Linked DNA regions of Stieleria varia. Each later gene encodes a partner of the first gene's protein in a complex. Links are inferred from orthologs where the notes say so. Each region holds a gene or a part of one and is shown in the gene's direction. Other genes may lie near its edges.

Region 1 (15,934 bases):
GCGATGTGGGTGGAAAAGAACGGCGTGTATGGCAACAGTGAACGGCGAACGCAGCAATGGTTCAAAATGGTCGATCCGCCCGGTGAGGCTCGCGATGATTGCTGGATGACGATCGCGATCGCGCATAAGTTGTTCGAGATGGGCTACGAAGGGATGAAAGACAAGGACGGCGAGTTCATCTTCGCGGTGAAGAACGAAGCCGGGGAAGAAATTCCCATTTGGGAGTTTGATCATTACTACGATACCAACGTCGATAAGCATCTGTTTGAGGAGTACCGTCAATTCACGACGATGAAGCATAAGAACCTCGCGCCGTACGATGAATACGTGAAAGCACGCGGGTTGCGTTGGCCGGTCGTTGAGCAAGATGACGGATCGTGGCGAGAAACCAAATTCCGGTTCTCGGGGTTTGACGATCCGTTTGTCACCGCGGGACAAGAGTTCGATTTCTATCATTCCTCGACCAACGACGGCCGCGCCCAGATTTGGTTCCACGAATATGCTCCGCCACCGGAGATGCCTGATGAGGAGTTTCCGATGTGGCTGTGTACCGGTCGCGTGCTGGAGCATTGGCATAGCGGCACGATGACGCGACGCGTTTCACAACTCTCTCGGGCGATGCCGACGGCCTATCTCGAAATGAATCCGGAAGACGCCAAGGCAGCCAATATCCGCCAAGGCGAACGGGTGATCGTCGAGTCACGTCGCGGGAAATGCGAGTTGCCGGTCTGGATCGATGGTCGTGGTCGCCCACCACGCGGAACAATCTTCGTTCCCTTTTTTGACGAAACGAAGCTGATCAACAACTGCACGCTGGACGCTCACGATCCGTTTTCTAAACAGCCGGACTACAAGAAATGCGCCGCGCGCGTGAAGAAACTGGCCGAGGCGCCGTCATGATGCGACGACTTGCACCGATCTTTTTTTCCTGCATCATCGCCATCGCGGTGGTCGGTTTCTTTGTCGGCATCATGGACGGTGTGCCGCAACCTGACGGTTTGCATGAACCGGCGCTCGTCGCGAAATTCGACAATGAAAAGATCGAGGAAAATCCGAAGCTTATCCCCGCGGTGTCGTACGCCGACATTGCCGAAACACCGATGGGTCCGACGAAGGCCTGGCAAGCCCAGCGGCAATCGTTGTCGCAGCCGCAGTACGATCTCTACGCCAAAATCGAGCCGAGCAAATCGGAGAAAGAAGCGTCCGGCAAACTTCGGGCGTCGCGTCGCGCCTTCAACGGTGCTCCGCCGATCATTCCGCACCCGATTGAAAACACGACAGACGCAGCTTGTTACGCTTGTCATGGTAGCGGCGTGCAGATGGCGGGCTTAAAAGCCAGCGTGATGTCTCACCCGTTCCTGGGCAATTGCACTCAGTGTCACGCACCGATGCCGCCGGCACCGTTCCAAGACGCTGGCACATCGGTCGAATCGAGTTTTGTCGGACTGCCGGCACCGAAAGCAGGCAAGCGAGCGTACCAGGGAGCACCGCCGACAATCCCACACTCACAGTGGATGCGCGAGAACTGTAACGCGTGTCACGGCGGACCCAACGGATGGGCCGGAATGGAATCAACGCACCCGTGGCGAACCAACTGCACCCAATGCCACGCCCCCTCTGCAACGCTGGACCAAATGCCCGAAGCGGAATGGTACGGTCCGGAATCTGTGCCGATGCTGCCACCACTGGATGTCGTTACAAAATAGCCGGAGAGAAATTTGACGCAAAGTCGCGAGAGCCGGAGTGATGCAGAGGAGGACGACCGTACTGCCAGGACGAAGTCGTCGGCGATCAAGCGAATCGCCTTTGCTGCTCTTTGGCTTCCCGCTTTTCTCTGGACGCTTCTATTCCGCCCCGCTCGCGCCAATCAAAGCCGCCGCGATCTACTCCAAGGACGTTTCTGGCGACTGATTCCGTCGGACCGGTTTGTACCGTTGGTCACTCGGCTACCCAAACCGCACCAACCAGAGCCAGCGACGCAGCCACCACGCAGCATCGGTGGCATCAATATCGACCCGGTGCCGCCGACTGATCTTGGCAACCGATCGGTATCGCGAACCATCCCTGTGCATCGTCCGCCGGGAGCGATCGACGAATTTCAATTCCTCACCGGATGCACCCGATGTGGCGACTGCCTCACCGCGTGCCCTTATGACGCGATTGTCCAAGCACCCGATCGACTCGGAAATATCGCCGGCACGCCTGTCATCGAAGCCGACACTTCCGCGTGCATGATGTGCGAAGACTTTCCTTGCATCGCATCGTGCAAGCCTGGTGTGCTGATCGACACGATCCCGCCGATCATGGGCACCGCCCGTGTGATTGAGCACCTATGCTTGGCTCATCACCACACCACTTGCACCGTGTGCAGCGAACGTTGCCCCGTCGAGGGCGCCATTGAAGTCACTCAAGGCAAGCCGATCGTCATCGAAGACACCTGCACCGGATGCGGAGTATGCCGCTACGTATGTCCGGCACCCGAAAACGCCATCCTGCTGATGCCCGCCTTTGAGCGGCCGAGCAAGAAAGGGTAGAAAATGACGGGTAGAAAATGACGGGTAGAAAATGACGGGTAGAAAATGACGGGTAGAAAATGACGGGTAGAAAATGACGGGTAGAAAATGACGGGTAGAAAATGACGGGTAGAAAATGACGGGTAGAAAATTGCGGGTAGAAAATTGCGGGTAGAAAATTGCGGGTAGAAAATTGCGGGTAGAAAATTTTGAAGAGCCCCCCACCGTGCATCCTCCCCCGACAATCTTCTACTCCTGCAATCTCCTACCCCTGCAATCTTCTACCCCGACAATCTTCTACCAAATCGTCTCAACGTCGCCCGCATGCCCATCACTTGCCGGCGGAAGGAATTGGTAGAAAATTTTGAAGAGCCCCCCACCGTGAATCCTCCCCTGACAATCTTCTACCAACAAGTTTCCTCCGAGGTTCGCGATGATGAATGACGATATCAGCGAGATCCTGCAAGCCGAATGGTCGGCCGATCAGGTCTTGCAGTTGTTTGACGACTTGCGTGACGGATCTGATGTGCAGCACGTGCAGCTTAAGTCGGCTCGGACCGATGCCACCGTGACATTGGCGGAAGCAAGAGACTCGTTCGCCGCCCAAGAAGCAGTTGCGATCCAAGTCCGCTATGTGTTCGAGAATGAAATGTGGTGTGACACGATCATGCCGGGGGACCCCACCACCAAGATCATTCGGAATCGTGTGCCAAATGCCTGAAAGTGATGTAGTGCCGCAACCCCAAGCTTGAATACATCTTTGCGAATGAACCGTCAGATTCAAATCCTTTGCTGGCCGATCACAACACAAAGTCCAACTGTCTGCCGCTGCGAATCAACGGCAGGTTGCAAACCTGCCCCACCCAAGCACACGTACGAGAGGCTTGAGCGTTTCTGGCGTCCCCCGGGCACTTATTCCGGTGCCAGGAACATGAACGGAGCCGAGGCTTTGAAGTTGTCCGTCTGATTGCCTCCCAGGCCAGGGTTTCCATGGAGTTGCAGTTTGCGTACTCCTGAGCTCGCTTCAAAATTGATTTGTTTCAGATCAACCCACAGGAGACTGGGACTGGCGGTATCTTCAAAGAAGTAAACGAGGTTCTTCTGATCGGCGACCGTGCGCCAGATGGTTGAGGAAATGTTCGGCTGGTCGGGCGTGCTGATCCCTCGCGGTACGCTTACGTTTCGCATCACGCTGAAGACTGCCGCGGTCGCCTCACGCGGGTCGGCTGATTGCGTGGTCGCGTTGATGTAAAAGCTTGCTCTGGCAAAACGATCGGCGGCTCGGTTTGTGCCCGGCAGCATCACGGTTCCGCCAATCTGCTGCCAGTATTCATTGAGCGCCAACTGCTGATCGTAAATCGGCGAGTTGGTCATCACTTGGTACTGTCTGCCATGGTGGATAACGAGCTTGCCATTGATGTACTCGAAAATTGCCGAATCACCGGATGGGTCGGAAATGGACAAATGGATCGTACCTGCCACGCCGTTGGGAGCCACGACGCCAACGATACAGAACGGTTCTTTGCTCATTTCATCGACGGCTTCTTCCACGGTCGCGAAGCTGTCCAGCACATATTGTGTCCAAGCAGCAATGGACATCTTTGGACGCGGATCTTTGTTGGGATCTGGGTATTCGCTTTCGACCAAGAATAAAAGATTGGCGACCAGCCCTTTCTCATTCATGCCGTCTGACGTCCCGCCTTCGTAGATCGAAGCGACGACGCTGCCGTACTGGCTCGTCCAAGCAAACCCTTGCTCTCCCATGCCTCCGTCCCGCTGCATGCCACGGGGGAAGATCCACAGGTTGGATTGCATGTCTTCCCGCCAGTCCATGGTTCGACCCGTCACCGTCTGCCCCGCCTTGCCAAAGTACACCGCTCGACTGCAAGCATTGGTAGTTTGAATCGCTGGCAGGAATATTGGTGCAAGCACAAGACAGACTGCGGCGACACGTGTTGTATTCTTCACAAAATACCTTTCGCAATTGATTTCAGTTCTGAATTCAGTTGGCGTTGGACCACCACCGATCGCAACAACTTGGTAATCCTACCGCGAGGGCAATTGGGACGCTGTCAAAGGGAGAACGCCGCGTCCCGCTTCGGATGGTTGTGTCATCCGCTTAGAGTTACGTTGAGGTGTTTGGGATTGAAGGCAAATTCCCGCTAAATACTTTGATCCCGCTGCGTTTTAAGTGGGACGCTCTCTAGCGCACTGCGGGCATGCACTAGTGGTCTGGAACAGCTAAAAGTTAGGGTTTAACGTAGTGGATCTTGCCAAAGATCCCACCGCTACAGGATCTTTAACAAGATCCACTACCCTAAAAATAAGCTACAGGATCTTTAACAAGATCCACTACCCTAAAAATAAGTTGTCCCAGACCACTAGCTTCTTGCCGCTCACCATTGCAGGTCGCAATACAACTTAGCCAGCACTCACTTCGTCTACTGGAACCCATTAGCGTTTGCGCAGAATCAGCAAACAGTCATTCTGGGATCCGTCGGTGTTGTTGAGTGTTACGGTTGCACCTCCGGTCACCGACTTTGTTGTCGGATGTTCGCTGACTTCGCCCGTTCGCGGGTTGAGAACCGAGACGGCGTACTGGGCGTTTGATCCCGAGAGATCCAACGTCGTTTCTGAAACAGTCGCCAAGTAAACCAAATAGCATTCACCTGGCAGAGCGAGGCAATACTTGGTGTTGTCATGATCGGGATTGCCGATCAGCTCGTCGGCGGGCAACATCTTTTCCAGCGGCAGTTCTGCTTGGCGAAAGAAGTCCAACGCGATGCGACAGTAGTCCCAGCTTTTGTCACGCGAACGCCAGTCTTCGCAGACCAGATCATTTTGGGCGTATTGGTAGCCAAAGTAGTACTCGACGCCGGCGCCGCCGCCCATCAGCGTACCCCACAACGTTTGCCGGCGAACTTCGTCAGGTGTGTAAGTCATTTTGCCGGCGCGGTCGTGTCCATCGTATCCTTCGTAGCCGATGTCCGGGCATTGGCCGTGTGCAGCGGTCCCTGACTCGTCAAACGCGACGATCCAAGGTTTGCCGGCTTGGATGGACTGAGTGACCCAATGTACGGTCTGGTGATGGGTGTCATGAATACCGCTGTTCTGCAGAGAGACGCCGGTCAATTTTGACTTGTTCCCCAGCAGCGGTTCGTAGACTTTAGCCTGTTGATCGGGGAACGTATGAATGACGATGTTGTGGTCATACGCATCGAGCGCTGCGATGTAATCGATCATTGCGGTTTGTTGCTTGGTCGTCTGCGTGTTTTCTTCGCCGAGGTTCCAGTTGAGAGCCAGGTTGTGACCAAAACGTGCGACCAACTCTCGGCAATAAAGTTTTCGTTGCGTTCCCAGGTCTCCGCCGTCCAAGCTTTCGGGGACAAGGCCGGCGTTTTTTTTGCCGCTTCGGTTGTCGTCGTTTTCGGTCTCTTGCATTTTGAAGTGCAGGTACATGTCGCGATCCGTGCCATGATCAAACACGACGCCCCACTGATCCAGTTTGCTGCAGTCGTAGTGAAGCTTGTCATTGCGTTGTACGAAAGGCCAGACGTTGTCACCATCGCCGCCGGCGTTGTACGTCAAGAACGAGAACGCATTGCAGCCTTTGTCGGCCAAGTAGTTGACTGCGCCGATCAGTCCCTTTCCCTTGCCGTTGCGCCAAGTGGGATCGCCATCTCGCCAGTCTTTGAGGTGAGGAGCCCACGTTTTCAGCGGAACCTTGCTCGGTTTGCCTGCGACCGTGTTGTCGAAATCAGCGTAGCCGAGCAGCGTCTCGGGCGCGTCGGCTCCGGCTTTGAGGAAGTACCGTTTGCTGGTGGCGTGTTGCAGGTATCGCTGGCCGACGTACTGCAAACGACCTTGCGCACGCAGGCTCATCGGCGGTGCGTTGCTGGCTGTGACCTGGAACTCGCCGGACTTGCCGTTGCAGGATTCGATCGGGGTGCCGGCTGCATCCAACTTGATCGCAACATCGTCGCCTGAGACGAAGTTGACTTTGTACGTCCACTTACCGGTGCGATCGGGGGCAAAGCGTGCTTGCCATTTTGTTCCCGCCTCGGCACCGCTGTTGGCGGCATCGCCGTCGGCGGCAAAGAAGCCGGGAATGTTGTACTGAGTTCCGTCGCTGTGTCGAAAGGTGACCGTCAGGCGTCGATCCAGGAAAGGGTTCGGAGCGTTGTCTTGCTCGTGGGCGAACGGTCCATCGATCGTCAGTGTGATCTTGTGCCACTGTTGCAGTGTACCTGTGATCGTGACGGTTCCCTCACCATCGGCTTGTCGTGGTTGTCGGAGCGGTGATTGGCTGGCTTGCTGGGACGCATCGGTCGAGTCTGAGGGCGTGGCAGCTAATGCTTGGACAAACTTGAATGCTTTGGGGGCTGTGCCGGCAAGCACCACAGGTTCCGGTCCCAAGCCGGTTGGACGGGGAAAGTCACGATTGGTTGTCATCAACCACTTGTCGAACTCGAAACCGTCTTCGCGCATCGAGAAGGAAACCACGTGTCGGCCTGGAGAATCAATGTCCAAGAAAATCTTGTACGGCTCGCCGCAATGCTCTGCTTCGGTGCGCTGCTTGCTTTCCCATCGCCAAGTCTTTTTGCCCTCGCACCACTGCAGTCGTTGTCCGGACTCGGGCCATTGGCCATCGAGTCCGACATGCAGCCCGTTGTCTTCGCCGCCGGTGGAGTGGGCGCGCACCCAAACGTAATAGCGACCTGCCGCTGGCACGTCGACTTGGTAGCTGACGACTGCCATCTTGCCCGGTTCGGGGGCGAAGTTTGTTCCCTTGATCAGGCGATCGTCGTGAGTACGACGCGTGTCGGGCAGGATTTCCAGGTAGGCTCCCCCGCTGGCACCGGCGACATGGTTGGGATCACCATCGGGCGAGATCTCAGGCGTGAGTTCCTGGTGTGTGAGATAGAACGCCCGCGTGTCCGTCATTTCTTGACGAACGAAATGTTCGGCTTCCACAGCGATGACGCCGCCCCGATCACCGAAGACCAAATCGCTGGTTGTGATCGGAGCTTGGGCGTGGAGCCCGACGCTTTTCAGCAGGGCAATGCAAGGCACCGCGAGTGCCAGAAAGAGGCGAAGAGTCATGTTCACAGGATCTCTTGGGAGAAGACATTTTTCTGGACAGATCGTTTTCTGCAGAAAAGCTTGGCGGAGCCGTCAACGACTCGCCTGAGCGTACTCCCAAGGATACACGCATTGGGAGAGCGGCTAAAGCTCGCCGCCTTCGATTGCCGAGAATTCGGCAAAGACGGGCAGCTGGCTGCTGACCGTTTCGGCTTCGGAGATGCTGAGGTTGTAATTTCGCAAGAAATCCAACGCGCCGCCGCGTCCGAGGTACTCGCTCGTGGGTACGGGATCGATCAAGACGTTGCCCGTCTGATGTCGGCCAAAGATATCCGTCGGTACGCTGCGAACCGAAGCGACCATGTTGTCGCCCATGATTTGCGGAATCATGTACCGATCGTCCGCTTGTAGCAGCCCGAGCATCACCACGTCGTCTTCGCCGCGTCCGTCGGACCGAACCGATTGAAACAGCCCTGGCATCAGGGCAACCTCTGCGCCGGCACGCTGCAAGTTGATGTGGACATTGACGATACTGAACGTCCAAGCGTTTTGCGGCTTGGGGCGTGCCGCACGAAACCAAGCGACCAAGGGCGCGTAGGTCATGTTTCCGCCGGGATCGGCAACGCTGTAGACCTGGGTGCGATCGACGCGGACCGTTTCCGTGTCGAAAAGAATCGCCAGTTGCTCCGGATAGCCGTGCGGTCCCGTCGTTTCACCCAGCACGTATTCGTAACTTCGGCCGCCTTCGTTGAGAGTATCGACCAAGCGAGGGATGATGTCGCGTTCCGGGGTGCTGATTTCTTGCAATGCCAGCACGTCGAATTGGTGTGCGATGCGGACAATGTTTCGGCGGGCGAGGTCGTTATTGAGTTTAGACGGGCCGAATCCGTTAAGAGCCCATGAGCCGATTCGCAGATTCCGAATGCGTCGGATGCGGGACGTGACCAGTTCGTCAGCGGCAGAGGGTGCCAGATCGGCCAGTACGGCGTCGTTGCGAATCAACGGTGCGTCGAAGGGATTGTCGAACGAGTCCAGGCCCGGTTCGCGGGTGATCCCCACAAACATGGTCGAATCCCCCAAGGGGTTGCCGTAGCCGTCGTCGTTGTGATCCGCATCTTGCACGTTGGCGCGAGGTCGGACCGAGATCGCGTCCAGTCCGGTGACTTGATAGCGACTGAGGAAATAGAACCCGCCACCGACGAGCGCAAGCACGATCAGAGTGCTCGGTAGACGACTGGAGCGTGTTTCGTCACCCATGAGGTTTTAAAGATGGAATCCTGAGTCAAAAAAAGAGCTTCGGGGGTCATCCTCTAGAGATCGATCCGACCAATCGCCGAAAGACAGTTCATTGGCCCATTTTGCGGCTCTGGCGGCGATGACCGACCGGATGACTTGAATCGTCGTTACGACCCCGTGCTGCGGAGAAGTTAAAATCCGGGACGATTCCTCTCACGAAGGCCTTGCCGGAATTGCCGATTCCTACCCTTGCGTCGTATCCTATCGGCACAGAACCGGTGTAAAGAAACGGTGCACTGCCGGTGCACTTTGCCGGAGATGCCGAATTCCCACTTATTTCGCCTTTCTGAAAAGCCTGGATCGTGAGCAAAGAAGTCAACGTTGAGATTCCCACCGTGGGTGAGTCGATCACGGAAGTCCAACTGGGAACGTGGTTGAAATCCGAAGGCGACTGGGTCGCGTCGGGGGAAGACCTGCTGGAAATTGAAACCGAAAAGGCGTCCGTTCAATTGCCTTCGCCCGCCGACGGATTCTTGGAGAGCATCACCAAGCAATCCGAGGAGTTTGCCAAGGTCGGCGAAGTCATCGCCAAGATCCGAGTCGCCCCGAGTCCCGGTGGCGGTGACGGTGGTGAGACTGCCGGCTCGGCACCGGCCGAATCCAGCCCCTCAAGTGGCGCTACTGCATCCGGTGCATCTTCCACCGGTGCATCTTCATCCGCCGGCGCGTCCATCATCATGCCCGCCGCCCAGCGTTTGTTGACCGAGTACGGCCTCAATGCTGGGGACATCAAAGCGACGGGCCCAGGAGGACGGCTGTTGAAGGAAGATGTCGAGGCTCACTTGAGCAAGTCGGCGCCCTCCGCCCCTGCCGCCGCCGGGCTCACGGCTCCAAAACCTGCTGCCGCTGCTCCTGCAAAGCCCAGTGGGCCGCCGCGACCAACCTCCTTGGTCACCAGCGACCCGCCGCACCGCAGTGAGGAAGTCAAGCCGCTGAGCATGCTGCGTCGAACGATCGCCGCTCGCTTGGTTCAAGCTCAGCAGAACGCCGCGTTGTTGACGACGTTCAATGAAATCGACATGAAACCCGTCATGGAGATTCGTCAAAAATACAAGGACGCGTTTCTCAAGAAGCATGGCGTCAAGTTGGGCTTCATGTCGTTCTTTGCCAAAGCCTCCGTGGAGGCGCTGCGTCGTTATCCAGCGGTGAACGCCGAGATTCGTGAAGACAACGCGATCTTTCGCAACTATCAGGACATCGGGATCGCGATCGGTGGTGGCAAAGGGCTCGTCGTTCCGATCTTGCGAAACGTCGAACGGATGTCGTTTGCCGAAGTCGAATGGTCGATCGGTGACTTCGCTCAGCAAGCAGGCGAGAACCGTCTGCAACCCGAAGACCTGATCGGCGGCACGTTCACCATCAGCAACGGTGGTATCTACGGATCACTGTTGAGCACACCCATCGTCAACCCGCCACAAAGCGGCATCCTTGGTTTGCACAGCATCCAAGATCGCCCGGTCGCGATCGACGGCAAAGTCGAGATCCGGCCGATGATGTACGTCGCGTTGACTTACGATCACCGAATCGTGGACGGCCGCGAAGCTGTGGGATTCTTGAAAACCATCAAAGAAGTGATCGAAGACCCCGCACGATTGTTCCTGGAACTTTAAGGCACTCGCCCAGTCTTGTTTTTGGGATGAGCCTGGGCTGATCAAAGGGTTGGTGTTGTGGCACTATGGCGCTCCGCAAGTTTCTGTCACCTCTCCCGACGCAGCTGGTGGCCCCCAGTGAGCCTCAGACGCTAGCCGTGGGCCTGAGGCGGATTGTGGTGCCGGCCCACGGCTAGCGCCTGAGGCTCACTCTGATTGCGATGCATGGGACAAAAATATGGACTGAAAAATCAATGTCAACGCCAGATTTTGAACAGCCCAGGGCTTGCCTGGGACAAGCCCAGAGCAAGCCCAGAGCAAGACCGGCGGAAGCAAGAAAAACCTTGCGCAAACCGAGTCCACAACCCTCGCTTTTTGACAGTTCAGGATTATGGGGTGCGGCCATAGCGAAAGTCGTGCGTGACTTTCGCCGCTTTCTGCTGACGGCCGGAACTCTTGACGAGTTTCGCTACCCTAAGATTTAGCGCAGCAAATCATGAGTGCATATCAACGTTCGCACGTTTTTTTATGCGCCCACACCCCGCCGAGGTTTTGCGTCGGATATAGTCGGGCAAAGGCACCCCTTTCTTCTCCAGCACTTTTCTAATCTAGGACCGATTGCATGAGTGACTCCTTCGAGAACCCCTACACGGCTCCCGTCGCGTCCCCATCGGTCAACCCGTTGAGTGCTCCTGTCCTGTACAAGCACAGCGGGAAAGTGCCCGTCGGCTCGATGGTCCTTGCCGCATGCATCTTGGTCCCGCTGGCCATCTTGATGGGCGTCGTGTACTCCGCCGCCGTTGTCTATCTGCCGTTCATCAAGCTGCGGGGGCTGATCACGTTGTTGTACGGTGGGGCACTGGGAGCGATCGCCGGTTGGCTTGCGTATCAGCTCAAGTTCCGAAACAACTTGGTCGTCATGCTGATGGGGCTGGCGTTCGCTTTCGTCAGCTACTATTCCGCGTGGGCGGTTCACCCGGCGTTGGTGATCTCGATGGACGAAGGGTTCAACTCTGATGTGATCGTAGCGGCGATCGTGGGTTTCCTGCCTCAAATGATCCTCGGTTGGATGGAATTCATTTACACCCAAGGATTGTGGGGAATGGGCAACGGCGGCAACGCGGTGAGCGGATTCGGTGCCGTTGCGATTTGGTTGTTCGAGGCGGCCGTCATCTTCGGGACGGCATGGGTCGCTCGCTCCGCGGCATACGGCGATCGTCCGTTCTGCGAAATCTGCAATCGCTGGACGGATGAGACTCAGGAACTGGCGGTGCTGCCCGTTTCGACGGCTGACCCCGCGTGGCAGCAAGTTCGCATGGGGAATTTGGACGCGTTAAAGAAATTGCAGATTTCAACACACAACACGTCCAGCTACGTCGAGTTGCGAATGGCGGAGTGTCCGACATGCGAGAGCAACGACTTTTTGTCTGCGATCGGTATCACACTGACCGTCAAAGATGGCAATGTTCAGAAGAACGAATCGCCGATCTTTCGCCACATGAGCATCACCGATGCACAGCGAGAAGAAATCACAGACTTTGCAACCGCGATGGCAGAGGCAGTCGCCGAGCTGAGCAACGACGGGGGAGATGACGAAGACGACATTCGTCCGACCATCACGAGCACTCCTGACCAGCCGGTTTGAACGTGACCCAAACGAACCATCGGACCAATCAAGTTTATGAGTCGGCAGTGGACTGGTGGGTCTGGCCGGTCTTGTTGGCTGCACCGTTGATTTGTCTCGGTTCGGCAGGCCTTCTGCTTTCACAAGGTAAGACGCAAGACGCGATCACGGTCTTGTTCGTCGGGACGGGGTCCATCCTATTAACGGGGATGTTTACGGTGCCTTGTCGCTACACGATTCTGTCGGACTCGTTGACGATTCGCTGTGGCATCCTGTTCTATCGTGTCCCATTCGAAAAGATTCAATCGGTCGAATTGTCGGGCAGTTGGCTCAGCGGTCCCGCCCTCTCGCTACGGCGAGTGAAAGTCAGTACGCCTTCGCGATTTCATTTGGTTTCGCCCAAAGACCGTGAGCTGTTCATCGAGCATCTCAACTCGGCCATCGCGAATTTTCAAGCCAAGAGCCGCTCGTAGGTCACGTCCAGTGACGAAGCCACTTTTCCAGAATGAGCAGGTTCCACAAACGATAGCCGTGGTTCTGCTCGCTTTGTTCATGTTGACGGACCATCTCGCGAACCGCGTCGATCCGCAGGAACGGCGAAATCTTTGCATCGTCGGCAAGCAACGTGTCGTGCACCATCGGCTTGAGTTCGCTCCGAAACCAATTCGCAATCGGGATGCCAAATCCCATCTTTTTGCGAGTGAAAATGGATGAAGGGATCATCGACCCGAAGGTATCTTGCAGGATCAACTTGCCACGTTTGCCACGGAATTTGTGATGCACAGGCAATGATGCGGCGAACTCCACCACTCGATGATCCAGCATCGGTTGGCGAACCTCCAGTCCGTGAGCCATTGATGCGATGTCCACTTTGGTACACAGGTCACATGGCAAGTAAGTCAGGATGTCGGAGATGCTGGCTCGGGTGACGTCATCTCGTTTGTTGGAACGTGCCCAAGCGGATTGCAAGAAATCAAATGGATCGTCGCCCGGCAAGGTTTGCACGAATTCGTCCGTGTACAAATCTGCACGCAAAGACTCGGGAAAAATCTGTAGCCAATTCATGTAGCGTCGTGGCGCGGTCTCTCCCATTGCTTCAAGGAATCGTTTCCCGCGTCGAATGATCGAACGCCGTTTGTTGCTGTCCGGCAAACGCTGCAAGAGGCTCGCCCCCGGGATCTTGTGAACGGGAAACCAACGTTGCATTCGCTGGCTGAGCCAAAGGGCGCGATAGCGTTCGTAGCCGGCAAACAATTCATCCCCACCGTCGCCCGACAATGCCACGGTCACCTGCTTTCGCGTCAGTTCGGACAGATACCAAGTCGGAACGGCTGAGGAATCACCAAACGGTTCGTCGTAGTGCCACACCAATTTGTCGATGATCTCAACGCCATGCGGTTGCACCTCGAACCGTTGATGCTCGGTCCCCAAGTGTGAGGCGACTTTCGCGGCGTAGGCCGTTTCATCAAAATCCGCGACGGGGAATCCGATGCTGAATGTGCGAACGGGTTCGTCACGCAGTGATTGTGCGATGGCGGTGATCAATGAAGAATCGATGCCGCCCGACAAAAATGATCCCAGCGGCACGTCGCTTTGCAGACGCAATCGAACGGAGTCGGTGAGCAGTTCCGAAAGACGTTCGCGTGCTTGGGCGGCAGAGATTTCTTTTTCATACGCGGGGTCAAAATCCCAGTATCGCTCAACAGTGACTTTCCCGTCCTGGTAGATCAAGAAGTGACCTGGAGAGAGCTTGCGAACGCCTTTCCAAATGGTCCCCGGGTGCGGGATGTACTGGTACGTCAGGAACTCGTCGATGGCACCCGGATCGATTTCATTGCAAACACCGGGGACGGCGTGCAACGATTTCAGTTCGCTGCCAAAAACAATGCGGTCACTGGTCGCGGCGTAGAAGAGCGGTTTTTGCCCGATTCGGTCACGGGCCAGAACCAAACGATTTCGTTTCGCGTCCCAAATGGCGATCGCAAACATGCCGTTGAGCTGTGCGAAACAATCCGTCCCGATGTCTTCGTAGAGGTGGACGATCGACTCACCGTCGCCAGAGGTCGTGAATTGGTGCCCGGTGCCTTCCAAGCGACGGCGCAGAGTCTGGTAGTTGTAGATCTCACCATTGAAGACCACACGGACATTGCCGTTTTCACTGGATAACGGCTGGTGGGCTCCTTGTACATCGATGATCGAAAGACGACGGAAACCGAGTGCGATACCGACATTTTGGCCGTAAGCATCACGATGATTGGGGCACAACCATTGCCCGTGTTCATCCGGTCCGCGATGCGTGATCGCATCGGTCATTCGCTGCAACTGGCTTTCGCCAATCGCTAGTTCATCGCGCCGCCAAACACTGCCTGTGATCCCACACATATGAACGTTACTTTCCGCAGACAGGGTTCGCTAGTATCTAGGCCGGATTCGCATCAACCGGAGTGTGCTAGCACCCGGAATATTCACGCAACTCACGATAGTCTTCGCAATGCGTTTGCACGAAACGGCTTGCGCGGATTGGTGCCGAAACCAGTCTGACCAAATTAGCCGCCACGCGATAGCGTCCGGTTCTTTCGCATGGACGCTGGAACCGAACGCTATCGCGTTCCGGCTGATGTATCAAATTGTAACGCCCACTTTCAACGCAAACCAAGTCGCTACTACCACTCGGTCGTCTCCACTCAGGGCTGCGATTTCAATTCACGGACACGCAGGTCACGCCAACGGACTTCGTAGGGGCCCTCACCTTCTTTGATGCCATGGACCTGTAGACCCAGGAAACCGCTCAGGCTGGAGTCTGGGTCGCGAATGTCGGCAATGGGGACATCGTTGACCCAAGTTTGTAAACGAGTTCCACGGGCTCGGACGGTGTAACGATTCCATTGGCCGTTGCGAAACGCATCCAGCACAGGATGCTCTTTTGTGATCCAGTTTCGCCCCGTGCCCTCGCTGTAGAGATACCCCGATTCCCCAGGTGCGTTTTCGATTTCCACTTGCGGACCGTGAACGCGGCCGGACTTGTAATCGGGTTTGCTCTGTGAACGAATCTGCACGCCACTGTTGAGTCCCTCGTCGACTTTGACCTCAAAGGTCAACTCAAAATCGCCGAAGTTTTTTTCCGTGCATAGAAAGGAATTCGGGCTACCGATCGCGGTCTTTCCGACGATCACGCCGTCTTGGACTCGAAAGGTTGCCGTGCCGTTCTTTTGTGTCCAACCGGTGAGGTCCGTGCTGTTGAACAGTGGCGTCCAACCAGCGGCGGTGATGTCGGGGATTTTCTCGTCGCCGGGGACATCTGTTTGTGCGTCGGCATCCGCTGTATCGTCGTCCGATGGCTCACTGGAGGATGCCGGTGCTGCGGGGTCTCGCACGGCGGGTGTTTCGCTGGTGAGCATCGATTCGCTGACCGGGCCTTGAGTCACGGTGCCCGTGGCCGCCCATTCGGCTCCACGAGCGAGAGAGACCTGAAACGCGAGCCCTTGCATGGCCGTTACATCGTGGCCCAGGGTGGTGTGAAAACATCGGCCGCCGCCATATTGAATCGTCATCAGGATGGGTTCGTGGTTTCCACTGCCGCCGGTCGATGTGTCGCTCTGCGCGGTGGCCAGCACATGCATGTTCTCCGCAGGACCTCGTAGTAGTGCGTACAATTCGTCTTCCGTTTGCATCCACGAACTTGGCAAACCGGCCGTGATCGGATGCTGGCTGTCTCGAACGACGATCATGAACGGCGTGCGTTTGCCGTGAGAACCGCCGCGACCTGGTTCGGTGTTTCGCACAAACGTTTTCTTGTCATCGTTCCAACGAACGTAGGGACCGCTCTTTTC
Region 2 (16,430 bases), 1.1 Mb from region 1 along the record:
GGTGGTAGCTTGGAAATGGCCCGTTATGTTCCAGCGGATCGACTGTTTGTCTACATCGGCAAGCCGGAATCCATCCCTGCGATGCTCGACAAAGGTGCTCCCTTCATCGCCAGCTTGGGCACATCGCTGACACGCAACTGCCTGCAGTACAACCTGGAGTCTCGCTATTTGAGTCGACTTGGGATGACACGCGACTGGGTCGATACGGTGCTTGCCTCGGGTTTGACCAGTGAGATGGCGTTGTTCGCACCCGATCTGTTTTTCATCGACGGCACCGATGTCACGGTCGTGGCTAAACTCAGACAGCCCGAGCTGCTGCGGCAATTGCTCGGGCTGCTGGGGGCATCCAAGCTCGAGGGCAATGCGATCCTAGAGATTCCCACCACGTCAGACGCCCCCGCGTACATGGCACTGCGTGACGATTTGCTCTTTGCCAGCACACAACGTGGTGAAATCGAGCTGGCAATTGGACTGCACGAACAACAAGGACACGATAGTCTCGGCGACAGTGCTGAGTTTCGCTACATGCTGACGCAACTCGATGTCAGCGAGCAAACTCGCATCTACGCTTACCTGTCTGACCCTTTCATTCGCCGACTGGTCAGTCCTCAAGTCAAGCTGGCCCAACGTCGACGCATGATCGAGAAAGCGAAGCTGGAGGCGATGACGGCAAGCGTCTTGCTGGCGCGGCTCAACGGAGAAGCCGAATCGATCTCGACGTCGACCCTCATCGACGAAGGGCTCCTACCCAAGAACTGGAAAGGCGAAGGCATGTCGGTCGAAGCAACTGGTTTGGTGCGTAGCGAGCGCTACGGTTCATTGCCCCGCATGCGCACCCTGCCGGAAGTCCCGGTCGAAAAGGCGACCGAGGCGGAAGCCGAAGCGTATCGGATGTATGTGGAAAATTATTCCAACTACTGGCGTCGGTTCTTTGACCCCATCGCCATCCGGCTGGACGAAGTCGAATCGAATCAATTAGAGCTTTCGACGTTCATTCTGCCGCTGGTCGACAACTCAATCTACAACGGTCTGAGGACCATGTTGGCACATCAAGATGACAACGTGCCGCTATCGATTCCAGTGGTCGAGCCAAAACCGGTTTTGCAGTTTTCGATGAACTTAAAAGAAGCAGCATGGCAGCAGATCGCGGGCAATTTTTCAGAGTTCTTTCAACGTTTCTCCGGCGCAAGCCCCGCGATGATGGATGATTTTGGTCCGAGTATCCACGTGGCCATCTTTGATGCCGATCCGATCATCGCCATGGGCAGCGGAGATATCTTCGGTGCCTTCGGAGGCGATGTGCTCCGCGGCGGCGGCAACCAGATGCTGATGGTCCCCGTGATGCTTTCCATGTTGACACGTCCTTGCAGCATCATGGTGGAGACAAAGTCGCCCGAGCAAACGGCGCAGTACTTGCGTCAAGCCGCTCTGTCTAAAACGGTTGGTGGCAATCGAAACGATTTCGCGGTTTCGTTTTACCAAGTCGATGATCGCGACGAATGGGTTTGGACCATGGATATCTTTGGCGTCGTCAAACTTCGCTATGGAGTCGAGGTACATGGCAACTACATGGTGATTCGCAACATCCCTTGGTCCAGTGACGATCAGGTGATCAATGTCGAGCCCGCGCAGCTCAATGCAGCGATGTTACAAGCCAATCCGTCGGCGTGTCAGCGGCAACTACCCGGACTTTTTGCCGCCGCGTCGGACGGCAATCGCCAAGCAGTCATGTCAGGCTTGGGGCGACTGTATCCGTTCATGTTGAGCGGTTCCAAAAATGTGGAGCAAGCCGCAGCGGAGCACCAGCGACTGTTCGGTTTTTATCCTCGACAGTTGCCCGGTGATCAGTGGCTGTGGGAAAACCATCAACTGGTCAGCAAGCAATACGGAAAACCCAGCCAGCAACGTCAACCCGCGTTCGATCCGGAAAAGCCATTCGGGCTCATGAACCGCATCGACACCTTGCAGCTTAATATGCAATTCGAAGAAGACGGCCTACGGAGCACCATCCGCTGGGGCTTGCGGTAGCACGCGGTTGAGCAAAAACTTGTGATCTCGCCCCCGTGGCTCTATCATCTGTGCTGCTAATTCCAGAATCTCGCGTGACATACGCGTCGCGTTTCCCCCAGATGATGAACACCAGGTCATGAATCAGGCCTCTCGAATGGATCGACGCAGTGTGCTGAGGCACTCTGCGGTCGCCGGAACTGCGGCGATGACCATGAACGTAGCGAACACCCAATTCGCGTCAGCCGCCGAGACGACGTCATCCGAGCCGCTGAAGATCGGTTTGGTGGGTTGCGGTGGTCGTGGCACGGGGGCAGCCGCTCACGCTCTCTCCACCGGCAACGATGTTCAACTTGTGGCAATGGCGGACGCATTTGTTGACCGATTGGAAGGCAGCTTGAGTTCGCTGCTGCGCGGCAAACCGGGCGTGAGCAAGATTGAGGCCGGAAACGGGTTTGGCAACGCGATTGATGTTCCTCCCGAACGCCGTTTCACGGGACTCGATGCGTATCGCAAGCTGATCGACAGTGAAGTCGACCTCGTGATCCTGACGGGACCTCCCGGGTTCCGCCCCGCGCACTTTCGATACGCGGTGGCCGCTGGCAAGCACGTGTTCATGGAAAAGCCCGTCGCATCCACGCCATCCGGGATTCGAGCGGTTTTGGAAGACGCCATGAGAGCGAAAGAAAAGAATCTCAAGGTCGGTGTCGGACTGCAGCGTCACCACCAAGACAGTTACCTCACCGCAATGGAAAAGATCCACGGTGGCGTCATCGGTCGTGTCACCGCCATGCGATGCTTTTGGAATGCAAGTGCTCCCGCCAAGACACCCGTTCCCCGGGAAGACATGACGGAACTGGAGTACCAAATTCGCAACTGGTACTTTTTCGACTTCCTCAGCGGCGATCATATCTGCGAACAGCACATTCACAACATCGATGTCTGCAACTGGGCGATGCAGGACCATCCTGTTTCAGCGGAAGGAATGGGGGGACGACAAGTACGCGTGGAGCCTCGCTTTGGGAACATCTACGACCACCATGCGGTTCTGTTTTCCTACGCCAACGGCACTCCCATGCACAGTTATTGCCGTCAGATCCCGGGATGCAAGAACTATGTCGGCGAAGTCATCGAGGGATCTCGCGGTCGTGCAAACCTGGGTACCGGTGCTAGCTCGCTGTCGCTGATCGATGAAACTGGCACAGAGAAAGAGCTTTGGCGGACGCCTCGTCAAAAGGGCAAGGACTATCAAAGCCCCTATCAAGTGGAGTGGAATACGCTGATCGAAGCCGTGCTCAGCGACCAGCCGTACAACGAAGTCGAGTATTCGGCGCACAGTACGATGTCCGCAATCATGGGACGAATGGCGACTTACTCCGGCAAGGTCATCCAGTGGGATGAGGCGTTGGCGTCGGGAACGGATGAGATCTTTGATCCGCTGTCCTTCGACGATGCCTCGCCCGTTCCGGCTCAAACGGATGGGACCTACGCGATCCCGACGCCCGGCAAAACGAAAGTGTTGTGATGAAGATCGGAATCATTTCGGACATTCACGGAGATCTCACATCACTGAACATGGCGCTAAGTCACATGCAATTGGCTTCAGTCCAGAGGGTCCTTTGCGCCGGAGATCTTGTTGAGCGAGGGAGCAACGATCACGGCGTGATCGACTATTTTCGTCAGCATGCCATTCCCTGCGTGCAAGGAAACCACGACGAGAACGCGGTTCGCCACCACGAGTTGCAAGCTCATGTGGAAGTCCAAGATGACTCCACGCTCAGCGCCGCATCGGTCGATTTCCTCAGAGGACTGCCACTGACGCAGTCGTTTGTATGGGTTGGCTCGACGATGTTGTTGGCACACGCTACACCATCGGACAACGGGGCACCGGTGTTCCAAGACCCCAGTTGTGAGAAACTGTCAAAGACGTTCAAGAAGGATTTGGCTCGTATGGAGGCAGACATCTTGGTTGTGGGGCACACACACTATCCCTTTGACATCCGATACAAAGGCAAGCGGGTATTGAATCCAGGTTCCGTTTGCAATCTGCAAAGCCGAGACAGCCACACCTGCGGCATTCTGGATCTCACCGATCATTCGTACACCGTTTTCAGTCTCGCCACCGGAGGTGAATGTGAGATTCTGAATCGTGAATTCACATGAGCGCGCCACGCGACTGGTTACGTTGACATCGCGCCCGAATTGGCTTGCTGCAGATCTTGGACCCACTTCGGCGTCTGCTCCAAATACGTAGCGACGTGCTTTCGTCGCGAAAAATAGTACAGCGAATTGCCACCCTGAAAGATCACCGTCAGTACAATCACGGCTGAGTAAAACGCGACGACCAAGGATCGGTAAAGCTCTCTTCCTTGAGCGCCCAACAACTGGGCGTATTCTGGGTGCGCATCCAGATCGGTGGCTCCGCTGAAGAGCATCCAACAGCAGTAGGCAATGATCAAGGTCATGAACCCCGCTTGATTCCACCCAAGCAGCGTTGCGCCTTCGGGTTTGAACGCCAGCAGTTGCCTGCGTCCTCGAAACTCCAGAAACGCGACAACGCCCAATCCGATCGCCACCAGGAGGGCAATCAAACCTGTGACAGCGAATGGCAGGGAGAGGGCTGCGATGATGGCAGTGATCCATCCGTTGAATGCAGCCACTCTTGCTGCTCGGCGAACCGGCAGTGCACGCTGAGTTGCGAAGGCCAGCTCTTGGAAATGTTGCTCCGACAATGGAGCTGCTGGCGAGTTTTCGGTCGTTGAGTCGGTTTCCACTTTTCGCTCTGCTCCATGACCAAACGTCGGTGACTAAAGGCTCCTACGTCATCCCAAAGGCTATGTGTCCCCTATGCGTGACGCAATAGGCTGGACTGCTCAAAGTTTGGAGTTGTGGCATTTTGGGTTTGCGCTGGGTCTGCTGTCACCTCCACCGGCGCAGGAGACTGCTGACTTAGTGAGCCGCGACGCGTAAGCGGCCGGGCCTACCGCATTGCCCGGTGCCTTACGGCCCACGGCTCACTCTTGCGTTCCCAATTTCGATTAAATCAACAGCCCACTAGCCTGGACTGCGTCTCGCTCAACAGCCCAGGTGCTAACGGTCGCGGCGGTTAGAACTCGCTCAGCTCCAGCCAGCGTTCTTCGGCGTCTTGCAACTCTTGCGTGATTTGGGTGAGCTGCTCGTGCAGTTTCAGCGCGGCGTCGGGATTGGTTTCGGTCAACAGACTCTCGTTCAACTGGCGTTTTTCGTCATCCAGTCGAGCGATTTTCTTTTCCAGATTCTTGATCTCCTTTTCTGTCTTGCGTTGGTCTCGCTGGTTCTGGCGATAGTCAACCGCGGTGATCTTGTCCTCAGGTGGCTTGCCTGGTTTGGAGTCGGCGGACTTGCCCGCCGTCAAATTGCGTTGCCGCTCTCCTTCGTCGATCTCGCTCTCCACGCTTTCGAGGTAGCTGTCGTAGTCGCCAAAGTAATTCTTGACCGTCCCGTTACGGACTTCGATCACGTTCGTGGCGACGCGTCTCATGAAGTGCCGGTCGTGGCTGGTGAAGATCACGGTGCCCTTGTACTCCACCAACGCTTCGGCCAACGCTTCGACCGTCTCGACATCAAGGTGGTTACCGGGTTCGTCCAGAACCAACACGTTGGCGGTTCCCAGCAACAATCCGGCCATGCAAAGACGTGCACGTTCGCCCCCGCTGAGGACTTTGACTTTCTTTTGGATGTGCGAGTCGCGGAACAGCAACGCACCGGCCATCGCAAGACAGTCTTGGCGAGTGGTTTGCTGGTCGGAGGCGTACTCCAAGTGCTCCAGGACGGTTTGTCGTTCGTCCAATGACGTGTAGACGTGTTGCGCGTAGGTGCCCAATTCGGTGCCGTAGCCCCATTTGATGGTGCCTTCGATGGGAGCCAGGGAGTCCACGAGCGTCCGCAGCAGCGTCGTTTTTCCTTGTCCGTTGTCACCGACGATTGCGGCACGTTGTCCGTGCTCGATCTCCAAGTTGATATTCTTGGCGACGACGTTGCCCGGATAGCCGATCGCCAAGCCTTCGCAGCGGGCGACGGTTCCTTGACGGGGCTGGACTCGCGGGGCTCGAATGCAGACGGTGGGCTCATCGACTTCGATCTCGGAGGTCTGAAGCCGAGCGAGCTGCTTGGCCTTGCTGCGAGCTTGGCTGGCGGTTGCCGCGTTGGCGCGGTTTTTCTCGATGAAGCGTTGCAACTGCTTTTGTTTCGCGATCGTGGTCGCGTTGACTCGGCGGTCGTGCTCCCTTCGTTCTTCACGATATTCCAGGAACGCGTCGATCTTGCCCGGATACATCGTCAGCTTGCCACGCGAAAGCTCCAGGGTTTGCGAACAGGTTGCTTTGAGAAACGCGCGGTCGTGGCTGACGATCAGGGCGGCTTTGTTGAAACCGCGCAGGAAGTGTTCCAGCAGGATTTGGGTGCGGAGGTCGAGGAAGTTGGTGGGTTCGTCGAGCATCAAGAGATTGGGGTCGTGCAACAGCAGCGCGGCCAATTTGACGCGGGTTTGCCAACCGCCGGAAAGTGCCTTGACCGGGCCTTCCAGATAGTCGCCTTTGAGTTCGAATTGTCCGGCGACTTCCCCGCAACGCCAATCCGGTTGTCCGCTGTCTCGCATCAGAAAATCCAACGCGGACTCGTCGGGCTTGAAGGGATCGTGTTGTCGGAGGTATCCGATACGCAGCGAAGGGTGGTGGATCACTTCGCCCTTTTCCAGCTCCTCGTTGCCCAGCAAAGCTTGCAGCAGGGTGCTCTTGCCGGCTCCGTTTCGGCCGATGAAGCCGACTTTTACGTCATCGACCAGCGACAATTCTGCCCCCTCCAGCAAGACTTGGTCGCCAAATCGCTTGTGGCCATCGCGGACTTGAATCAGAACGGGCATGACGGGATCAGAGAAAAAATGGTGCAGAAGGGTGGATGGAGGTCAAAACAGTGTTTTTGAGCTTCCAGAAACGGTCAATTTCGACAAACGATAGCAGGGCGGCGGCCCAGGACAATCCTCCAACATCGCGGCTACCCGGGTCGTGAACGATTTCCTAAATTGCTCGCCAGATCGTGTTTTGGCAGATGACGATTTGGTGCGACATTCCTAAACTGTTCCAAGTACGGAGATGCGGTGCCCGCCGTGGCAGGATGCCCTGTCCTGGTCGGTTACCCGTCGCCGTCTTTCTCGCCCCGCCTCAATGACCGCGACCGGCTCCGGCTGATATGAATAGCTACAGTGTGGACTACATCGACGATTTGTATGTCCAATATGTGCGTGATCCCGAAAGTGTCCCCCTTTCTTGGCGGGAGTACTTTGAGCAATTTGTCATCGGATCGGCGGCGCTGGCCGACCGGGACAAAGAAAAACGGGCCGTTGACGCCAATGAAATCGCCAAAACCACGGTATCCGTCACCGATGGGGGACCACCTCAAACGGTTCAGCCCTCGCCTAGAAAAGAGCCCACCGCGGTCACGCCTCTGCGAAACGGCCAGCCGTTGTCCGAGCAAGACATCGTGCGAGACCAAGCGCTTTGGATGTCGCGGATGCAGCACCGCATCAATCAGCTCGTCCGCGAGTACCGCGTCCGCGGTCACCTAGTCGCCAAGCTGGATCCCCTGGGTCTGGCTCGCCCCGATTCGCCCGAACTGAATCCGACTCTTTACGGAATCAGCGACGAGGACCTCAGCCGACCGCTGGACACCACGACGATTGAACACGTCAGCGGTGGGACACTGGATGCCATTCTAGAAAAACTAAAAAACACGTACTGTCGTAGCATCGGTGCGCAGTTCATGCACATCGACGACCGCGGGATTCGCGATTGGCTGCAGCAGAGGATGGAGTCGACCCAGAATCGATTGGACCTGCCCCACAAGACCCAGCGCCGTATTTACGCACGCCTGGCCGATGCATCGATTTTCGAAGAGTTCGTGCGTCGCAAGTTCGTGGGCGCAAAAACATTCTCGCTCGAAGGCGCTGAGAGCCTGATCCCGATGCTGGACTTGGCGTTGGAAAAGGCGGGCGAGCATGAGGTCAAAGAAGTCGTGATGGGGATGGCTCACCGCGGACGTTTGAACGTCATGGCGAACATCCTCAAGAAACGAGCCATGAACATCTTTTGGTCGTTCGATGATCCGAACCCCGAAATGAGTCGTGGCGGCGGCGACGTTCGCTATCACTTGGGATACAGCAGCGACTGGAAAACCGCGGCCGGCAAAAAGATCCACATCTCACTTTGCTTTAACCCCAGCCACCTGGAGTTCGTCAACGTCGTCGCGCTCGGTCGAACCCGATGCAAACAGGACCATCAGGGTGACACGGATCGCAGCAAGTGCATGACGATCCTGATCCATGGCGACGCCGCGTTTGCGGGCGAAGGCGTCGTCCAGGAAACGCTGAACCTGAGCCAATTGGCGGGCTACAAGACCGGCGGGACGCTGCACATCATCATCAACAACCAAGTCGGCTTTACCACCGAACCCAACCAGGGACGCAGCAGCACGTACGCGACCGACATCGCAAAGATGCTGCAAATCCCAATCTTTCACGTCAACGGCGAAGACCCCGAGGCGGTTGCCCAAGTCGTCGAACTGGCGATGGAATTTCGCAAAACATTCCAGCGAGACGTCGTCATCGACCTGTACGCCTATCGACGCTGGGGTCACAACGAAGGCGATGAGCCCCGGTTCACCCAACCCCGGATGTACTCGGTTATCGACCGTCGCGACAGCGTTCGAGTTCAATACCTCAAACGACTCGAGGGACTTGGAAAAATTTCTCCCGACGAAGCCGAAAAGATTCAGCAGAGTCGAACATCCAAACTGGAGTCTGAGTTCGAAGCCAGCCAGCACGAGAAATTCGTTCCCGATACGCAAACCTTGGCTGCGAACTGGAGCGATTACTTCGGCGGTGATGAACCAACCGAACCAACCGATACGACCTATGACCGTCAACGTCTGTCAGAACTCGTTGACTCGCTGACACGTTTACCGGAAGGTTTCTCGCCCCACAAAAAGCTCAAGCGGCCGATGGCCAATCGTCGGCAAATGGCTGCTGGAAAGCTGCCGTTTGATTGGGCCACCGCCGAGCTTGCTGCGTTCGCTTCTCTGTTGGTGGAAGGCTACCCGATTCGCTTCACCGGCCAGGATTGCGAACGCGGAACCTTTAGCCAACGCCACGCCGTGCTGCACGACGTCCGATCGGGTGAACGCTACACACCGTTGTCGCATCTGAGTGAAAACCAAGCTCCACTGGAACTGTACAACAGCCCGTTGAGCGAGGCCGGTGTGCTGGGATTTGAGTACGGCTATTCGCTCGATTCGCCCAACGGCTTGGTGATCTGGGAAGCCCAGTTTGGCGACTTCTGGAATTGCGCCCAAGTCATCGTGGATCAGTTCATCGCCAGCGCCGAGGACAAATGGAACCGTCTCAGTGGTTTGGTGATGATGCTGCCTCATGGTTTCGAAGGCCAAGGCCCAGAGCACTGCAGCGCCCGCGTCGAACGCTTCCTGGCCATGTCCGCTGAACAGAACATTCAAGTCTGCCAGCCCACGACACCAGCGCAGCACTACCACATGCTCCGTCGCCAACTGATTCGCAAATGGCGAAAACCGTTGATCGTACTGACCCCCAAGAGCCTGTTACGTCATGGTGAAGTGGTCAGCCCGATCGAAGACTTATCCGATGGTCAATTCCGCAAGATCCTGACGGACCCGGACGTCGCGATGTCCGACGCTCGGCGAGTGATGCTGTGCACCGGCAAGATCTATTACGACTTGCTCAAGGAACGTCGCACCCGCGAAATCAACGATGTCGCCCTGGTGCGTCTGGAACAGCTCTACCCGCTCGGCGTGAACGAAGTCCTATCAACGTTCAACGGCCTCAAATCCGGGACGGAAATCCGTTGGGTGCAGGACGAGCCGATGAACATGGGAGCTTGGCCGTACGTCAAACTCAGCTTCGGCGACGAACTCACCGCGGCAGGGTTCAAATTGATCCCAATCACGCGAGCCGAATCGGCCAGCCCCAGCACCGGCAGCATGGCGGCTCATGTTCTGGAGCAAAAGGAACTGATCGAGGCCGCGTTCGAAGGCCTGTGAGGATCAGTGACGGGCAAGTCAATGATTGGTAACGGCCAGACGCTTGGCGGGGCACGCTATCGACTTGGAAAGTCGAGCGACAATTGTCGTTCGACTTTCCAAGTCGAAAACGAACACCACCATACGCTCAAACTCAAACCATACGCATTGTGCCGTGCTGCGCAAATGTTACCTCCCCCAGCTGCAGAGACTGCTGATTTAATCGTGTTGCGTCCAGAAATGGTGAGCGGCAAGGCATTAGCCTGGATTATTCATCAGCCGGCACGCGATAGCGTCCGGTTCCCCAGTAAAGGCATGAAAACCGGACGCTATCGCGTGGCGGCTGATATGCGCAGACTGTTTTCGTGCCAATCTGCGTAAACCGTTTGGTGCAAACGTATTGCGAAGGCTGTAATCAGTGGCGTGAATAATCCGGGCTAGCCGCCGGCAGCGGTGCTTTACCCGCGGCTAACGCCTTGCGGCTCACTAAATCAGCAGTCTTCTGCACTGATGGACTCCCTACGTCCAGCGATCCGCCTGAGCTTTCGAACTCCCTGTCTGCATAATCGTTGCATCCCCGACGGCTGGTCTTCTGACCGCCCTTGGCGACTTCAATTGCCCCCCGCCCCCGGTCCAGACGTTTCGAAAGCAGACTACCCTGACGCTTTGTTCACCGGGTGAATTGGCATCCGGTGAACTGCTTTCGAATGCTTTTGCCCTCGGTTCCTTTGCCGCCCCGTCTCTCCTCCGTACTGTTGACTTCATCATGCAGGTTCGAAAAGCCGTCATCACGGCCGCCGGCCCCCGTCAAAACCGGCTCCCCCTCCAGCAACTCGTCAGCCGCCATGGCGACGATAAAACAGCGTTGCAGTTGATCGTCGAGGAAACCCTCGCGGCAGGCGTCGAGGAGATCTGTGTGGTGATCAAACCCGGAGACCAGGCCGCTTATGAATTGGCATCCGGCGAACACTTGGGTAGCCTGCACTTTGTGCAACAGCCCAAGTCTCTCGGATACGCCGATGCAATTTATCGCGCGAAGGACTTCACCGGCAACGATGCGTTCTTGCATCTGGTCGGAGACCACCTTTATCTCAGCCAAACCGATGTCGCTTGTGCCAAACAGTTGATCGATGTGGCTGGTGATTGCGAGTGCTCGGTATCCGCGGTGCAAGCCACGCGTGAAAACAAGCTGCCCTATTTCGGTATCGTTTCGGGAACACACGTTGCCCAACGAAAAGGCCTGTACACCGTCGATCGCGTCGTCGAAAAACCCACACCGACGTTTGCCGAACAGGAACTGGTCACCGCGGGATTGCGAAGCGGGCACTATCTGGGATTCTTTGGCATGCACGTGCTGACCGCCGACATCATGCCCGCAATCGAACAAGTACTGCACACAGATCTTGCCATTTTGCCGACACTCTCCGATGCACTGGAGGTGTTGAGAACCAAACATCAGTACTGTGCCTTTGAAGTCCAAGGCACACGGCACAACCTGGGCATTCGCTACGGTTTGTTGATCGCCCAACTGGCCATCGGACTTTCCGGTCGCGATCGTGACCTGATCTTGACCGAGATGGTCGACCTGTTGGCGAAAGACATCGGGGCGGGGGCAGGCCAATGAACCCCTTGATCGAAATCATTCTGTCCGAACATGACAGCATCCGCCACCGATCGCTGGAAAGCGTGTGCGGCGAGGCGTCGTTGGATCAGCTCTTGGAACACACCTCGGCATTGGACGCGTTTCGTCGCGGTCAACCCAATCTGTATCATCGAGTCCGTGCGTTGTTCTTTTTGTCAGCGATCTATCGCTATCACTTGCCAGAGCGACTGGGAACGCAGCACACGGGGTTGATTCCCTACGAAGGCTACGAGCACTTGCTGTCACGTCGATTCGTCGAAGCCATCGATACGTTCTTGGAACAGCAAACCAAGTCGGGGCCGAGCGATGGACTCAGCAGCGCCTTGGCCCAAGCCTACCATCAGTTGGGTTTCCAAACGCTGGCCGACCAAGTACGTCGCAGTGTACGAACGGTCAAAGGAAACCAGTGGATGTTCCGGCTCGGTCACCCCGCCGATCACCCCCTGCGACTGCGTCCCGAGTTGTTGGTGGAGGACGCCGCAACGGGCGCGACGCCGCTGATGCGAGAAACCACGGCTGTCCGCATGGACCTTTCGCACAGCGCCTGGAGCGACATCTTCTTTTTGGGGATGGATTATCCCGAGGGCGCGCGTGTCCTGAACATCTCCGTCGACCTGGGCGTACGTGGGCGCGACGAATGTTCACGCCCGCCCATCGAAACCTACTTGCGTGTCATCGACGAACCCGTTTTCCGTCTTGCCAGCGTCGATCTCGGGGCAACCGCTGAGATCACCGAAATCGGCGAGATGTTCGACTTTGCCCGTGACTACCTGGGACTGCTCAAAGCAGCCGTCATCGCTGCAGGGATCGTCCCTCCGGGTTTGGAAGGATGCGGACGTCCGATGTCGGAGCTGCTGGAAAGATTGGCCGGTCCCGGCAAAGGCCTGGAGTTGGTCAGCAAAATCAACGACATCCCCAAAGGCTCTCGCCTGGCCGTCTCCACCAATCTGCTCGGTTCGCTCATTTCGATCTTGATGCGAGCGACCGGCCAAGTCCAAGCACTGACCGGGCGACTGGAGGAAAACGACCGCCGACTGGTCGCCGCGCGCGCCATCTTGGGCGAATGGCTCGGCGGTAGCGGCGGAGGCTGGCAAGACAGCGGAGGAGTTTGGCCGGGCATCAAACTGATCGAAGGCACCACGGCGGAGCCGGGTGACCCTGAATATGGCATCAGCCGTGGTCGCTTGATGCCGGTTCACAAAGTCCTCGGCCCCCAGGATGCATCGCCCGAGACTCGACAAAAACTACAGGACTCGCTCGTTCTGGTTCACGGCGGCATGGCGCAAAATGTCGGCCCCATCCTCGAGATGGTGACCGAGCATTACTTACTACGCAGTGAGCGCGAATGGGCGGGGCGGGCCGAAGCAATGAAGGTGCTCGATGAAGTCGTCGAGGCCATCGCGGCGGGCGACATCCAGGCCATCGGTCGAGCCACGACGCGAAATTTTGTCGGCCCTCTGCAAACCATCATCCCGTGGGCCACCAACCGGTTCACCGATCGGCTCATCGACGCGTGTCGTCAGCAGTACGGCGACCAGTTTTGGGGCTTCGTCATGCTCGGCGGTATGTCTGGCGGCGGCATGGGATTCTTGTTTGATCCCCAAATCAAATCGCAGGCACAGACTTGGCTCGGTGAAACGATGGTCCGAATCAAACGTGAAATGCAAACGGCATTGCCGTTCGCGATGGACCCCGTCGTTTACGATTTCCAAATCAACGATCAAGGCAGCTTTGCCGAACTATTTTGCGGCGATGAAGCGGCCATGCCCGATCGCTATTATCAACTGGTCTTGCCACGTTTGCTCCGAACGCCGCTTCGTGATCTGTCCGACTCTACCCGCGAGGAGCTGCTGCAAATCGGACGTCGATGCCAACAAACCGTCGGCGGCAGTGAAACCGCGACCCTGTTGCTCAGCAGTGTGCTGCCTCACGCGATCAGCGACGAACACCGCGAAGCATCATTACAGCAACTGCTGGCTCAAATCGGATTCGATCGTGAACAACACGAAGCCGTCCGCGGTGACCTCAAGAGCGGACGTATCGGTCTGTCACAGAATCGACTTTCCCGCAGCACCACCATCACCGAAGTGCGACCCCAGGATGTCGTCGACGTGCGTGAGGGTGCCGGATCTCGCCACGTCCAGCTCGGCTCCAACGCCATCCGCAACGGTGAAGTCGCCGTCGTGACCTTGGCCGCCGGTGTCGGAAGCCGCTGGACGCAAGGTGCCGGCGTGTGCAAGGCATTGCATCCCTTCAACCGATTCGGCGGACGTCACCGCAGTTTCCTCGAAGTCCACTTGGCCAAGAACCGGGCGACAACCAAGACTCACGGCGGCGTGATCCCCCATGTGTTCACCACCAGCTATCTGACGGATCAGCCGATTCGTCAACATTTGGCCGACCAGGATCAATTCGGTTTCGACGGTCCCGTACACGTTTCCACCGGGCGCAGCGTCGGGCTGCGAATGGTTCCGATGGTCCGCGACCTGCGCTTCATGTGGGAGGAAATCTCGCAGCAAGTGCTGGACGAACAGCAGCAAAAGGTCCGTGAGAGTCTCCGCAACGCTTTGATCGGTTGGGCCAAGTCGGCGGGCGAAGCGAGCGATTACACCGACAACCTGCCCAATCAATGCATGCACCCCGTGGGACATTGGTACGAAATCCCCAACTTGCTGCGAAACGGCTTGCTGAATCAAATGCTCAGCGAACAGCCCGAGTTGAAATACTTGCTGCTACACAACATCGATACACTCGGCGCAAGCGTTGATCCCGGCCTGCTGGGATTGCACATCGATGCAGGCAACGCGTTGTCGTTCGAAGTCATCACGCGACGACTGGAGGATCGCGGTGGCGGCTTGGCGTTGGTCAATGGACGCCCGCAATTAGTCGAAGGCCTGGCGATGCCCAACGAACAAGCCGAATTCGCATTGACCTACTACAACTCCATGACGACTTGGATCGACATCGATCAATTACTCTCCGCCTTCGGACTGACGCGTGATCAACTGGGTGACTCGATTGTGGTTGACGCAGCCGTGCGAGGCTTGGCAGCCCGCATGCCGACTTATGTGACGCTCAAAGAAGTCAAGAAGCGTTGGGGACACGCTCAAGAAGATGTCTTCCCCGTCGCACAATTCGAAAAACTGTGGGGCGACATGACAACGCTGCCTGAACTCGATTCACGATTCTTTGTCGTTCCCATGCGTCGCGGCCAACAACTCAAGAGCCAAGATCAGTTGGACCCGTGGAAACGAGACGGTTCTGCCGACTACATCGAATCCCTGTGCGACTGGGACTGAGCCGTTTGACCCGCAGCCGAAGTCGCAGGCGGCGTTTGGTGTCGTGTAGCGTAATGTCTGTGAGCCGATGGCGCTAGCCACGGGCCTCGCAGGGTTTCGTCAACACCACTGGGGCCCGCGGCTAGCGGGCCGTTGATTTAGTGAGCCGCGACGCGTAAGCGGCCGGGCCTACCGCATTGCCCGGTGCCTTACGGCCCACGGCTCACCCTTGCGTTCCCAATTTCGATTAAATCAACAGCCCGCTAGCGCTGGACTGCTCAAAGTTTGCTGTTGACACGTCTTTTCGAAGCCACCGTTCTATTTTTTGTCACCTCCCCCAAGGGAGACTGCTGATTTAGTGAGCCGCAAGGCGCTAGCCGCGGGCCTAATGGTGTTGACGGAACCCTTCGAAGCCCGTGGCTAGCCCGGATATTGCATCCATCGGTTATTGACGCGGGGTTGCGAGTTCGATACGTCCGCTTTTGGGAAATGATTTGATTTTGATGGGGGCTTTCGCAGCGCCGCGCAGAAGGCCCCCCCTCCCCCAAGCGAATGATTCGCTTCGTGGTTGCGTTTTCCTCGAGGGTTGCCGCCCTTAGTCGCTTCGGCAAAGACGCGCCATGACTTCGTTAAAGAGACTCGCGCTAGGGCAGTGAGTCGGAAGGTGAAAAATCACTCGCCGACAAGTCACGCGCACTCGCGCGGCAATCTTGAACAGACGCAAGCGGATCGTATCCACACGCATCCGAGCATGTGTAGTGCCCTGAAGTGCCAACCGGCGGATTCCGTCGACCAACACATACGCCAACGACGACAGAATCAAACGAAACTGATTGGCCATGAAGTCTGTGCAGCTGGTTCGATCGGCAAACAAACACATCTGTTGTTCCTTGATCCGATTCTCCATTTCACAACGCTGACAATAACGTTCTCGATAGAAATCCTTCGGGTTCCAAGCAACACTGCAGATCGTTCCAGGATCGAGGATTTGTCGAACCTGTTTGCCGTCCACGCGAGGGCGATGATAAGTCGGCTCGACGATCCCTTGGGCACTGGGCAGGTTTGTCACGACGAAACGCGGGTTGGCTCCCTTGTCGCCGTGCTCCGCCTTGCCGAGAACCCAGCGATGACGGTCCCATGTTTCCTGAGTGCGATAACGGAACCACTTGAAAAGCGTTCGCGTGGATTTAAATTTCAAATGCTCAAGTCGAGCACGGGTCATTTCGCAGGCAATATTGCGGATCAAGACGTTGTTCTTGGGCAATCCGAAGACATAGTAGACGTCGTTTTTATCGCACCAACGCATGAGTCTTTCATCAGAATATCCGCCATCGCCACGTAAAATGATTTTCGTCTCCGGCCATCGCGAACGAATCTTTTGAACCAGCAGTTTGGTCACCGCGCGAGCGTGATGGGCTGCG

The links.
Region 2: odhB (region 1) and Pla52nx_RS08305 share a complex: the UniProt entries of both Bacillus subtilis proteins name them as parts of the 2-oxoglutarate dehydrogenase (OGDH) complex. The link is inferred for Stieleria varia from one-to-one orthologs.

Annotation. Positions count from the first base shown.
Region 1 is NZ_CP151726.1:1,302,873-1,318,806, reverse strand. The notes cover bases 8,382-11,347. They hold odhB (2-oxoglutarate dehydrogenase complex dihydrolipoyllysine-residue succinyltransferase), read left to right. Parts: upstream 8,382-9,193; coding sequence 9,194-10,501; downstream 10,502-11,347. Other genes in these bases: Pla52nx_RS04545 (hypothetical protein), read left to right, coding at 11,103-11,347; Pla52nx_RS04555 (deoxyribonuclease I), read right to left, coding at 8,382-8,852. Outside these bases: Pla52nx_RS04585 (molybdopterin-dependent oxidoreductase), read left to right, coding at 1-900; Pla52nx_RS04580 (nitrate reductase cytochrome c-type subunit), read left to right, coding at 897-1,706; Pla52nx_RS04575 (4Fe-4S dicluster domain-containing protein), read left to right, coding at 1,719-2,534; Pla52nx_RS04570 (hypothetical protein), read left to right, coding at 2,947-3,234; Pla52nx_RS04565 (linear amide C-N hydrolase), read right to left, coding at 3,426-4,481; Pla52nx_RS04560 (DUF5060 domain-containing protein), read right to left, coding at 4,968-7,616; more of Pla52nx_RS04555, read right to left, coding at 7,740-8,381; more of Pla52nx_RS04545, read left to right, coding at 11,348-12,125; Pla52nx_RS04540 (PH domain-containing protein), read left to right, coding at 12,128-12,577; asnB (asparagine synthase (glutamine-hydrolyzing)), read right to left, coding at 12,579-14,486; Pla52nx_RS04530 (family 16 glycoside hydrolase), read right to left, coding at 14,789-15,934. UniProt on the Bacillus subtilis protein: E2 component of the 2-oxoglutarate dehydrogenase (OGDH) complex which catalyzes the second step in the conversion of 2-oxoglutarate to succinyl-CoA and CO(2).
Region 2 is NZ_CP151726.1:2,396,545-2,412,974, reverse strand. What follows is about bases 6,849-10,310. They hold Pla52nx_RS08305 (2-oxoglutarate dehydrogenase E1 component), read left to right. Parts: upstream 6,849-7,233; coding sequence 7,234-10,110; downstream 10,111-10,310. Other genes in these bases: Pla52nx_RS08310 (ABC-F family ATP-binding cassette domain-containing protein), read right to left, coding at 6,849-6,907. Also shown: Pla52nx_RS08330 (hypothetical protein), read left to right, coding at 1-2,028; Pla52nx_RS08325 (Gfo/Idh/MocA family protein), read left to right, coding at 2,147-3,532; Pla52nx_RS08320 (metallophosphoesterase family protein), read left to right, coding at 3,532-4,170; Pla52nx_RS08315 (hypothetical protein), read right to left, coding at 4,188-4,781; more of Pla52nx_RS08310, read right to left, coding at 5,114-6,848; Pla52nx_RS08300 (sugar phosphate nucleotidyltransferase), read left to right, coding at 10,856-11,713; Pla52nx_RS08295 (UTP--glucose-1-phosphate uridylyltransferase), read left to right, coding at 11,710-15,030; Pla52nx_RS08290 (IS1380 family transposase), read right to left, coding at 15,605-16,430. UniProt on the Bacillus subtilis protein: E1 component of the 2-oxoglutarate dehydrogenase (OGDH) complex which catalyzes the decarboxylation of 2-oxoglutarate, the first step in the conversion of 2-oxoglutarate to succinyl-CoA and CO(2).